Regions from separate parts of the Streptomyces sp. NPDC059895 genome, predicted to be linked through region 2. Evidence: predicted binding sites of a transcription regulator. Region 2 holds the regulator's gene; the other holds the start of a gene.

Region 1 (4,177 bases), on a different contig from region 2:
GGCCGCCCGCGCCTTCGGCTTCACCACCCTCTCCTGCTCCTCCACCGGCAACCTGGCCGGCGCCGTCGGCGCCGCGGCCGCCCGCGCCGGCTTCCGCTCCTGCGTGTTCATCCCGCACGACCTGGAGCAGGGCAAGGTCGTCATGGCCGCGGTCTACGGCGGCGAACTCGTCGGCATCGAGGGCAACTACGACGACGTCAACCGCTTCTGCTCCGAGCTCATCGGCGACCCGGCGGGCGAGGGCTGGGGCTTCGTCAACGTCAACCTGCGGCCCTACTACGCCGAGGGCTCCAAGACGCTCGCGTACGAGATCTGCGAGCAGCTCGGCTGGCGGCTCCCGGACCAGATCGTGGTGCCGATCGCCTCCGGCTCGCAGCTCACGAAGATCGACAAGGGGCTCCAGGAGCTGATCAAGCTCGGCCTGGTCGAGGGCCGGCCGTACAAGATCTTCGGTGCGCAGGCCGAGGGCTGCTCCCCGGTGTCCGTCGCCTACAAGGCCGGCCACGACGTGGTCCGCCCGCAGAAGCCGAACACCATCGCCAAGTCCCTCGCCATCGGCAACCCGGCCGACGGCCCCTACGTCCTCGACATCGCGCGCCGCACGGGCGGTGCCGTGGAGGACGTGAACGACGAGCAGGTGGTCGACGCGATCAAGCTGCTGGCGCGGACCGAGGGCGTCTTCGCCGAGACGGCGGGCGGTGTGACGGTCGGCGTCACCAAGAAGCTGATCGAGGCCGGTCTGCTGGACCCGACGCTGACGACCGTCGTGCTCAACACCGGAGACGGCCTCAAGACGCTGGACGCGGTCGCCGGGACCGGGCTGACGGCCACCATCCGCCCGAACCTCGAGTCGTTCCACGAGGCCGGTCTCGCCTGAGAGGCCGTTGTTCGTCTGCGGGCCGCGGGGAGCTGGTCGCGCAGATCCCCGCGCCCCCGCAGGGCGCCTACCCGTCCGGAGGAAACACCGTGAGCGTCACCGTCCGCATCCCCACCATCCTGCGCACCTACACGGGCGGTCAGGCCGAGGTCGCCGCCGAGGGCACGAACCTCGCCGAGGTCATCGCCGACCTGGAGAAGAACCACACCGGTATCGCCGCGCGCGTCCTCGACGACCAGGGCAAGCTGCGCCGGTTCGTCAACGTGTACGTGAACGACGACGACGTGCGGTTCGAGCAGGGGCTGGAGACCGCGACCCCGGACGGCGCCGGCGTCTCGATCATCCCGGCCGTCGCCGGCGGCTGACACGCACTCCGTACTCGCCGGTAGTAACCCTCGGTAACAGGTATTACCCAGAGTTCATGGAATTGCCTCCTCCGTAAGAGAAGCGGAGGAGGCAATTCAATGTGGTTGAGCGCGGTACAGTTGGGGAACGCGCCGCCCATCGCATGCCGAACGCATATGAGCCCCGCCTTCACATGCGGTGAGAAGTAGCCAAAGTGTGCAGGTATTTTGCGCCTCTTGTTCCCTTTGTGTGGCCCGAATTGCCCTGAATTCGGGAGAATTCTCACCATATTCCGGACCGTCGGCGTCCAGAATTCTCGTCCGATTGACCTGTTGCAGACGGCAGTGGGACAGATACATTCAGCCGCGGTCGACGCGTTCCGGCGCACGCCCCCAACCAACTGGGGGGTGAGGTCTGACCCGGATCCGCGAAGTGTGGATCTGTGCAAGGGCCAGTAATAGGGGAGTTAGGCATGGCTCAGGGCACCGTCAAGTGGTTCAACGCGGAGAAGGGGTACGGCTTCATCGCGGTCGACGGTGGTGCGGACGTCTTCGTCCACTACAGCGCGATTCAGATGGACGGCTACCGCACCCTGGAAGAGGGCCAGCGGGTCGAGTTCGAGATCTCGCAGGGTCAGAAGGGCCCGCAGGCCGACATGGTTCGCGTCACCGCCTGAACTGTTTTCAACGCTTTTCGACGAAGGGCCCGCACCCCGACGGGGGTGCGGGCCCTTCGTCCTGCCCGCGCCGCGCCGGGGAGGTGCCGGGGCCTTCGTCCTGCCCGCGCCGCGCCGGGGAGGTGCCGGGGGGCCTTCGCGACGCCGGGGGTGTCCGGGCGCTCCGGCCCGCAGGACCCCGCGCGGCCCGGGTGGTGAAGGCGCCTTCGTCCGCTTCGCCCCGGGCCGATCCCCCCGAGGCGCTTGCACTCGGCATGCCCGAGTGCTAATCATTGCGTTAGCACTCTGAAGGTGAGAGTGACAATGAAGGACCGGGTCGGTGAGGCCCGCAGGCCGGGTGGGGAAGGAACCACGAGGCCGGCGAGCCGTCCGTCGCGGGCGCGGGCGCGGTCCGAAGGAATCACCCCCAGTCCTGGAGGGACCACTTCACATGGCCAAGATCATCGCGTTCGACGAGGAGGCGCGGCGCGGCCTCGAGCGCGGCATGAACCAGCTCGCGGACGCCGTGAAGGTGACGCTCGGCCCCAAGGGCCGCAACGTCGTCCTCGAGAAGAAGTGGGGCGCGCCCACGATCACCAACGACGGTGTCTCCATCGCCAAGGAGATCGAGCTCGAGGACCCGTACGAGAAGATCGGCGCCGAGCTGGTCAAGGAAGTCGCCAAGAAGACGGACGACGTCGCCGGTGACGGTACGACCACGGCGACCGTTCTGGCCCAGGCCCTGGTCAAGGAGGGTCTGCGCAACGTCGCCGCCGGCGCCAACCCGATGGCCCTGAAGCGCGGTATCGAGAAGGCCGTCGAGGCCGTCTCCGCCGCCCTGCTGGAGCAGGCGAAGGACGTCGAGACCAAGGAGCAGATCGCCTCCACGGCCTCCATCTCCGCCGCCGACACCCAGATCGGCGAGCTCATCGCCGAGGCCATGGACAAGGTCGGCAAGGAAGGCGTCATCACCGTCGAGGAGTCCCAGACCTTCGGTCTGGAGCTGGAGCTCACCGAGGGTATGCGCTTCGACAAGGGCTACATCTCGGCGTACTTCGCCACCGACATGGAGCGTATGGAGGCCGTCCTCGACGACCCGTACATCCTCATCGCGAACTCCAAGATCGCGAACGTCAAGGACCTGCTCCCGCTCCTGGAGAAGGTCATGCAGTCGGGCAAGCCGCTGCTGATCATCGCCGAGGACGTCGAGGGCGAGGCCCTGTCGACCCTGGTCGTCAACAAGATCCGCGGCACCTTCAAGTCCGTCGCGGTCAAGGCCCCGGGCTTCGGCGACCGCCGCAAGGCGATGCTGAACGACATCGCCATCCTCACCGGCGGCGAGGTCATCTCCGAGGAGGTCGGTCTCAAGCTCGAGAACACGACCGTCGACCTGCTGGGCAAGGCCCGCAAGGTCGTCATCACCAAGGACGAGACCACCATCGTCGACGGCGCCGGCTCCTCCGAGCAGGTCGCGGGCCGGGTGAACCAGATCCGCGCCGAGATCGAGAACAGCGACTCCGACTACGACCGCGAGAAGCTCCAGGAGCGCCTGGCCAAGCTCGCGGGCGGCGTGGCCGTCATCAAGGCCGGTGCCGCCACCGAGGTCGAGCTCAAGGAGCGCAAGCACCGCATCGAGGACGCCGTCCGCAACGCGAAGGCGGCCGTCGAGGAGGGCATCGTCGCCGGTGGTGGCGTGGCCCTGCTCCAGGCCTCCCAGGTCTTCGAGAAGCTGGAGCTGGAGGGCGACGAGGCCACCGGTGCCGCCGCCGTCAAGCTGGCGCTCGAGGCCCCGCTGAAGCAGATCGCCGTCAACGCCGGCCTCGAGGGCGGCGTCGTGGTGGAGAAGGTGCGCAACCTGACCCCGGGTCACGGCCTGAACGCCGCGACCGGCGAGTACGTCGACCTGGTCGCCGAGGGCATCATCGACCCGGCGAAGGTGACGCGCTCCGCGCTGCAGAACGCCGCGTCGATCGCCGCGCTGTTCCTCACCACCGAGGCCGTCATCGCCGACAAGCCGGAGAAGAACGCTGCCCCGGCCGGCGGCGGCATGCCGGGCGGTGACATGGACTTCTGATCCTTCCGAGGATCGGACCCGTCCGAAGTACCGAGGGCGGCACCCCCTGTTCCGACAGGGGGTGCCGCCCTCGGGCGTTCCACGCTTCACGGGCAGGTCCGCCGGGCGCGGCGGGTGATCCCCCGTCAGCCCTGCGTCAGGGCCTTCCCGATCGTGTCGGGCACGTCGGTGGTGATGCCGTCCGCGTGCCAGTCGCGCAGTTGGCGGGCCGGGCCGGCGGTGTTCA
Region 2 (4,177 bases):
GGAGACGCCGCCCGCCATGGGCGCCTGCACGATCGGGTAAGGGAAGAGATCGGTCAGTGCGGAGGACATGACGGCATGGTGTCATGTCCCCCGGACAAGTCCGAATCGGCCTTCCCCACGGCACCTCTTCGGCAGATGTCGACCGTTCAAGCCCGTCCGGCGGGTGAGGACGAGGCCCGTCCAGGGCCGAACGGGGGTCCGGGGGCAGAGCCCCCGGGGACGGGAAGGGGCGGCGGGGGCGGAACACCCTCGACGCCCACCACCCGTCACCGCCCGTTGAACGCGTCCTTCAGCCGCGAGAACAGCCCCTGCTGCCCGGGCTGGAACTGCCCCTGCGGCCGCTCCTCGCCCCGCAGCTTGGACAGCTCGCGCAGCAGCCGCTCCTGCTCCGGGTCCAGCTTCGTCGGCGTCTGCACCTCGACGTGCACGATGAGGTCGCCGCGGCCGCCGCCGCGCAGATGCGTGACACCGCGCCCGTGCAGCGGGATCGACTGGCCGGACTGGGTGCCGGGCCGGATGTCGACCTCCTCCATGCCGTCCAGCGTCTCCAGCGGCACCTTCGTGCCGAGGGCCGCCGCGGTCATCGGGATCGTCACCGTGCAGTGCAGGTCGTCGCCGCGCCGCTGGAAGGTGGTGTGCGGCAGCTCGTGGATCTCGACGTACAGGTCACCGGCGGGACCGCCGCCCGGGCCGACCTCGCCCTCGCCGGCGAGCTGGATGCGGGTGCCGTTGTCGACACCGGCCGGGATCTTGACCGTGAGGGTGCGCCGCGACCGGACGCGGCCGTCACCGGCGCACTCCGGGCAGGGGGTGGGGACCACGGTGCCGAAGCCCTGGCACTGCGGGCAGGGACGCGAGGTCATGACCTGGCCCAGGAAGGACCGCGTCACCTGCGACACCTCACCGCGCCCGCGGCACATGTCGCACGTCTGGGCGGTGGTGCCCGGCGCGGCGCCCTCACCGTTGCAGGTGGAGCAGACGATCGCCGTGTCGACCTGGATGTCCTTGGTCGTGCCGAAGGCCGCCTCGTCGAGCTCGATCTCCAGCCGGATCATCGCGTCCTGGCCGCGGCGGGTGCGCGAGCGCGGGCCGCGCTGGGACGCCGTGCCGAAGAACGCGTCCATGATGTCGGAGAAGTTGCCGAAGCCGCCGGCGCCGAAGCCGCCCGCGCCACCGCCGCCCGCCTGCGAGAGGGGGTCGCCGCCGAGGTCGTAGACCTGCTTCTTCTGCGGGTCCGACAGCACCTCGTAGGCGGCGTTGATCTCCTTGAACCGCTCCTGGGTCTTCGGATCGGGGTTGACGTCCGGGTGCAGCTCGCGTGCGAGCCGCCGGAAGGCCTTCTTGATCTCTTCCTGCGACGCGTCGCGGCGCACGCCGAGAACGGCGTAGTAGTCCGTGGCCACTTACGACTCCGCCAGGATCTGTCCGACGTACCGTGCCACTGCGCGTACCGCTCCCATCGTTCCCGGGTAATCCATGCGGGTCGGTCCGACCACGCCGAGCTTGGCGACTGCCTCGCCGCCCGAACCGTAGCCGACCGACACCACGGAAGTGGAGTTGAGTCCCTCATAGGCGTTCTCGTGGCCGATGCGCACGATCATGCCCGAATCGCCCGCCTCGCCCAGGAGTTTGAGGAGCACGACCTGCTCCTCAAGGGCCTCCAGGACGGGCCGGATGGTGAGGGGAAAGTCATGTCCGAAGCGGGTGAGATTGGCGGTGCCGCCGATCATCAGCCGCTCCTCGTTCTCCTCGACGAGGGTCTCCAGCAGGGTGGAGAGCACCGTCGAGACCGTGCCGCGGTCCTCCGCCTCGAAGGCGTCGGGCAGATCCTCCAGCAGCCGTGGCACGTCCGTGAAGCGGCGGCCGGCGACCCGGCTGTTCAGCCGCGCCCGCAGGTCCGCCAGCGAGGCCTCGCCGAACGGCGCCGGGCAGTCCACCATCCGCTGCTCGACCCGGCCGGTGTCCGTGATGAGCACGAGCATCAGCCGGGCGGGCGCGAGCGACAGCAGCTCCACGTGCCGCACGGTGGACCGGGTCAGGGACGGATACTGCACGACGGCGACCTGCCGGGTGAGCTGCGCGAGCAGCCGTACCGTGCGGGCCACGACGTCGTCGAGGTCGACGGCGCCGTCGAGGAAGTTCTGGATGGCCCGCCGCTCGGGGGCCGTCATCGGCTTGACGCCGGCCAGCTTGTCGACGAACAGCCGGTAGCCCTTGTCGGTGGGGATGCGCCCGGCACTGGTGTGCGGCTGGGCGATGTACCCCTCGTCCTCCAGGGCCGCCATGTCGTTGCGGACCGTCGCCGGGGAGACGCCGAGGTTGTGCCGCTCGGTGAGCGCCTTGGAGCCGACCGGCTCCTCGGTGCCCACATAGTCCTGGACGATGGCCCGCAGTACCTGGAGCCTTCGTTCACTCAGCATCGCGCGCGCACCTCCAGTCGATCGTCCCCTGGCGCTCTGCCTGGCACTCTTCACTTCCGAGTGCCAGCGTTCCCCGGCCCAGTGTACGGCGGTGGGGTACACCTGCGGCAAGGTCGGTTCCGTGGCGGCTCTCACGGGCGGGCCGTCACCGCTAGCGTCGCGGTATGACGGTGACTTGGGAAGAGCTGGGGTGGGAGCGGGTCGCGGCCGGGGTCGGGCGGTGCCGGCTGCCGGGCTGGGACTGCACGGCGGGGCTGGTCGTCGGGGCCGGCGCGGCCCTGGTGGTCGACGCGGGGTCGAGCCTCGCGGAGGGGGCCCGGCTGCGCATGCGGGCGGAGGAGCTGGCCGGCCACCGTGTGACCCATCTCGCGCTCACCCATCCCCACTTCGACCACGTCTTCGGGGCGGCCGCGTTCGCGGGCGCGGAGGTGTACGCGGCGGTGGGCGCGGAGACGCTGCTGACGCGGCGGGGGCGCGGGGCCGAGGAGCTGCGGGCGGACGCGGTGCGCAACGGGCTCGACGAGACGGCGGCGACGGAGGCCGTGGACACGCTCGTGCGCCCCCGCCACCTGGTCTCCGGGGAGTGGACGCTCGACCTGGGCGGTGGGCGGCAGGTGCTGCTGGCGAACCTGTCCCCCGGGCACACGGCACACGATCTGGCGGTCCTGGTGCCGGGCTCGCCGGAGGTGGTGTTCTGCGGCGACCTGGTCGAGGAGTCCGGCGCTCCGCAGGCCGGCCCCGACGCCGTGCCGTCCCACTGGCCGGCCGCCCTGGACCGGCTGCTGGACCTCGGCGGGGAGGACGCGTTGTACGTGCCCGGTCACGGGGCGGTGGTGGACGCGGGGTTCGTACGGCGGCAGCGGGACGAGCTGGCGGCACGTTTCGGCGTGTCGTGAGCCGTCGGGCGGACTTCGGGGGGCGGCTTCTCCTATCGTCATCCGAATGCGCCCACCCGTCTCCCACCACCGCCCTTCCGGCGAAGGACCTGCGGGCCCGCGCCCTCGTACGTACTCCGCCGATCTGACCCCTCCCTGGAAGAAGCCGCAGCCGGTCCCCGAGGTCGCGGCGGAGCCCGGCCTGGTGGTGGAGGAGCCCGGCACCGGTTTCTGCGGCGCGGTGATCCGCTGCGAGGCGGGCACGGTCACCCTGGAGGACCGCTTCGGCAAGCACCGCGTCTTCCCGCTGGAGCCTCGCGGGTTCCTCCTGGAGGGACGGGTGGTGACCCTCGTACGGCCGTCCTCCGGGCCCGCGCGTCCCACCCGCACCGCGTCCGGTTCGGTCGCCGTGCCCGGCGCCCGCGCCCGGGTGGCCCGCGCCGGCCGCATCTACGTCGAGGGCCGGCACGACGCCGAGCTGGTCGAGAAGGTGTGGGGCGACGACCTGCGGATCGAGGGCGTGGTCGTGGAGTACCTGGAGGGCGTGGACGACCTGCCGTCGATCGTGGCGGAGTTCGCGCCCGGGCCGGACGCGCGGCTGGGCGTGCTGGTGGACCACCTGGTGCCGGGCAGCAAGGAGTGGCGGATCGCGCGGTCGGTGACGAGCGAGCACGCGCTCGTGGTCGGCCACCCGTACATCGACGTCTGGGAGGCGGTGAAGCCGTCGTCGCTGGGCATCGCGGCCTGGCCGCGCGTGCCGCACGGGCAGGACTGGAAGACGGGGGTGTGCCGGGCGCTGGGCTGGCCGTCGGAGAACACCGGGGCGGTGTGGCAGGCGATCCTGAAGCGGGTGGGGTCCTACAAGGACCTGGAGCCGGAGCT

What was found. The regulator HrcA, encoded in region 2, represses chaperone genes, less so after heat shock. The targets are predictions, from matches to a motif close to TTNGCACTCNGNNNNNCNGAGTGCNAA.
Region 1: the regulator HrcA is predicted to act here: its motif matches at 2,141-2,167, upstream of groL (chaperonin GroEL).

The regions. Positions count from the first base shown of each region.
Region 1 is NZ_JBHWKO010000081.1:8,504-12,680, reverse strand. Features, by position in the region: gene thrC (threonine synthase) at 1-877, shown strand, start outside; gene ACFV9M_RS40260 (MoaD/ThiS family protein) at 967-1,242, shown strand; gene ACFV9M_RS40255 (cold-shock protein) at 1,695-1,898, shown strand; gene groL (chaperonin GroEL) at 2,329-3,951, shown strand; gene ACFV9M_RS40245 (glycerophosphodiester phosphodiesterase) at 4,077-4,177, opposite strand, start outside.
Region 2 is NZ_JBHWKO010000001.1:417,084-421,260, forward strand. Features, by position in the region: gene ACFV9M_RS01755 (nitronate monooxygenase) at 1-69, opposite strand, end outside; gene dnaJ (molecular chaperone DnaJ) at 267-1,403, opposite strand; gene hrcA (heat-inducible transcriptional repressor HrcA) at 1,404-2,420, opposite strand; gene ACFV9M_RS01770 (MBL fold metallo-hydrolase) at 2,585-3,316, shown strand; gene ACFV9M_RS01775 (DUF3097 domain-containing protein) at 3,363-4,177, shown strand, end outside.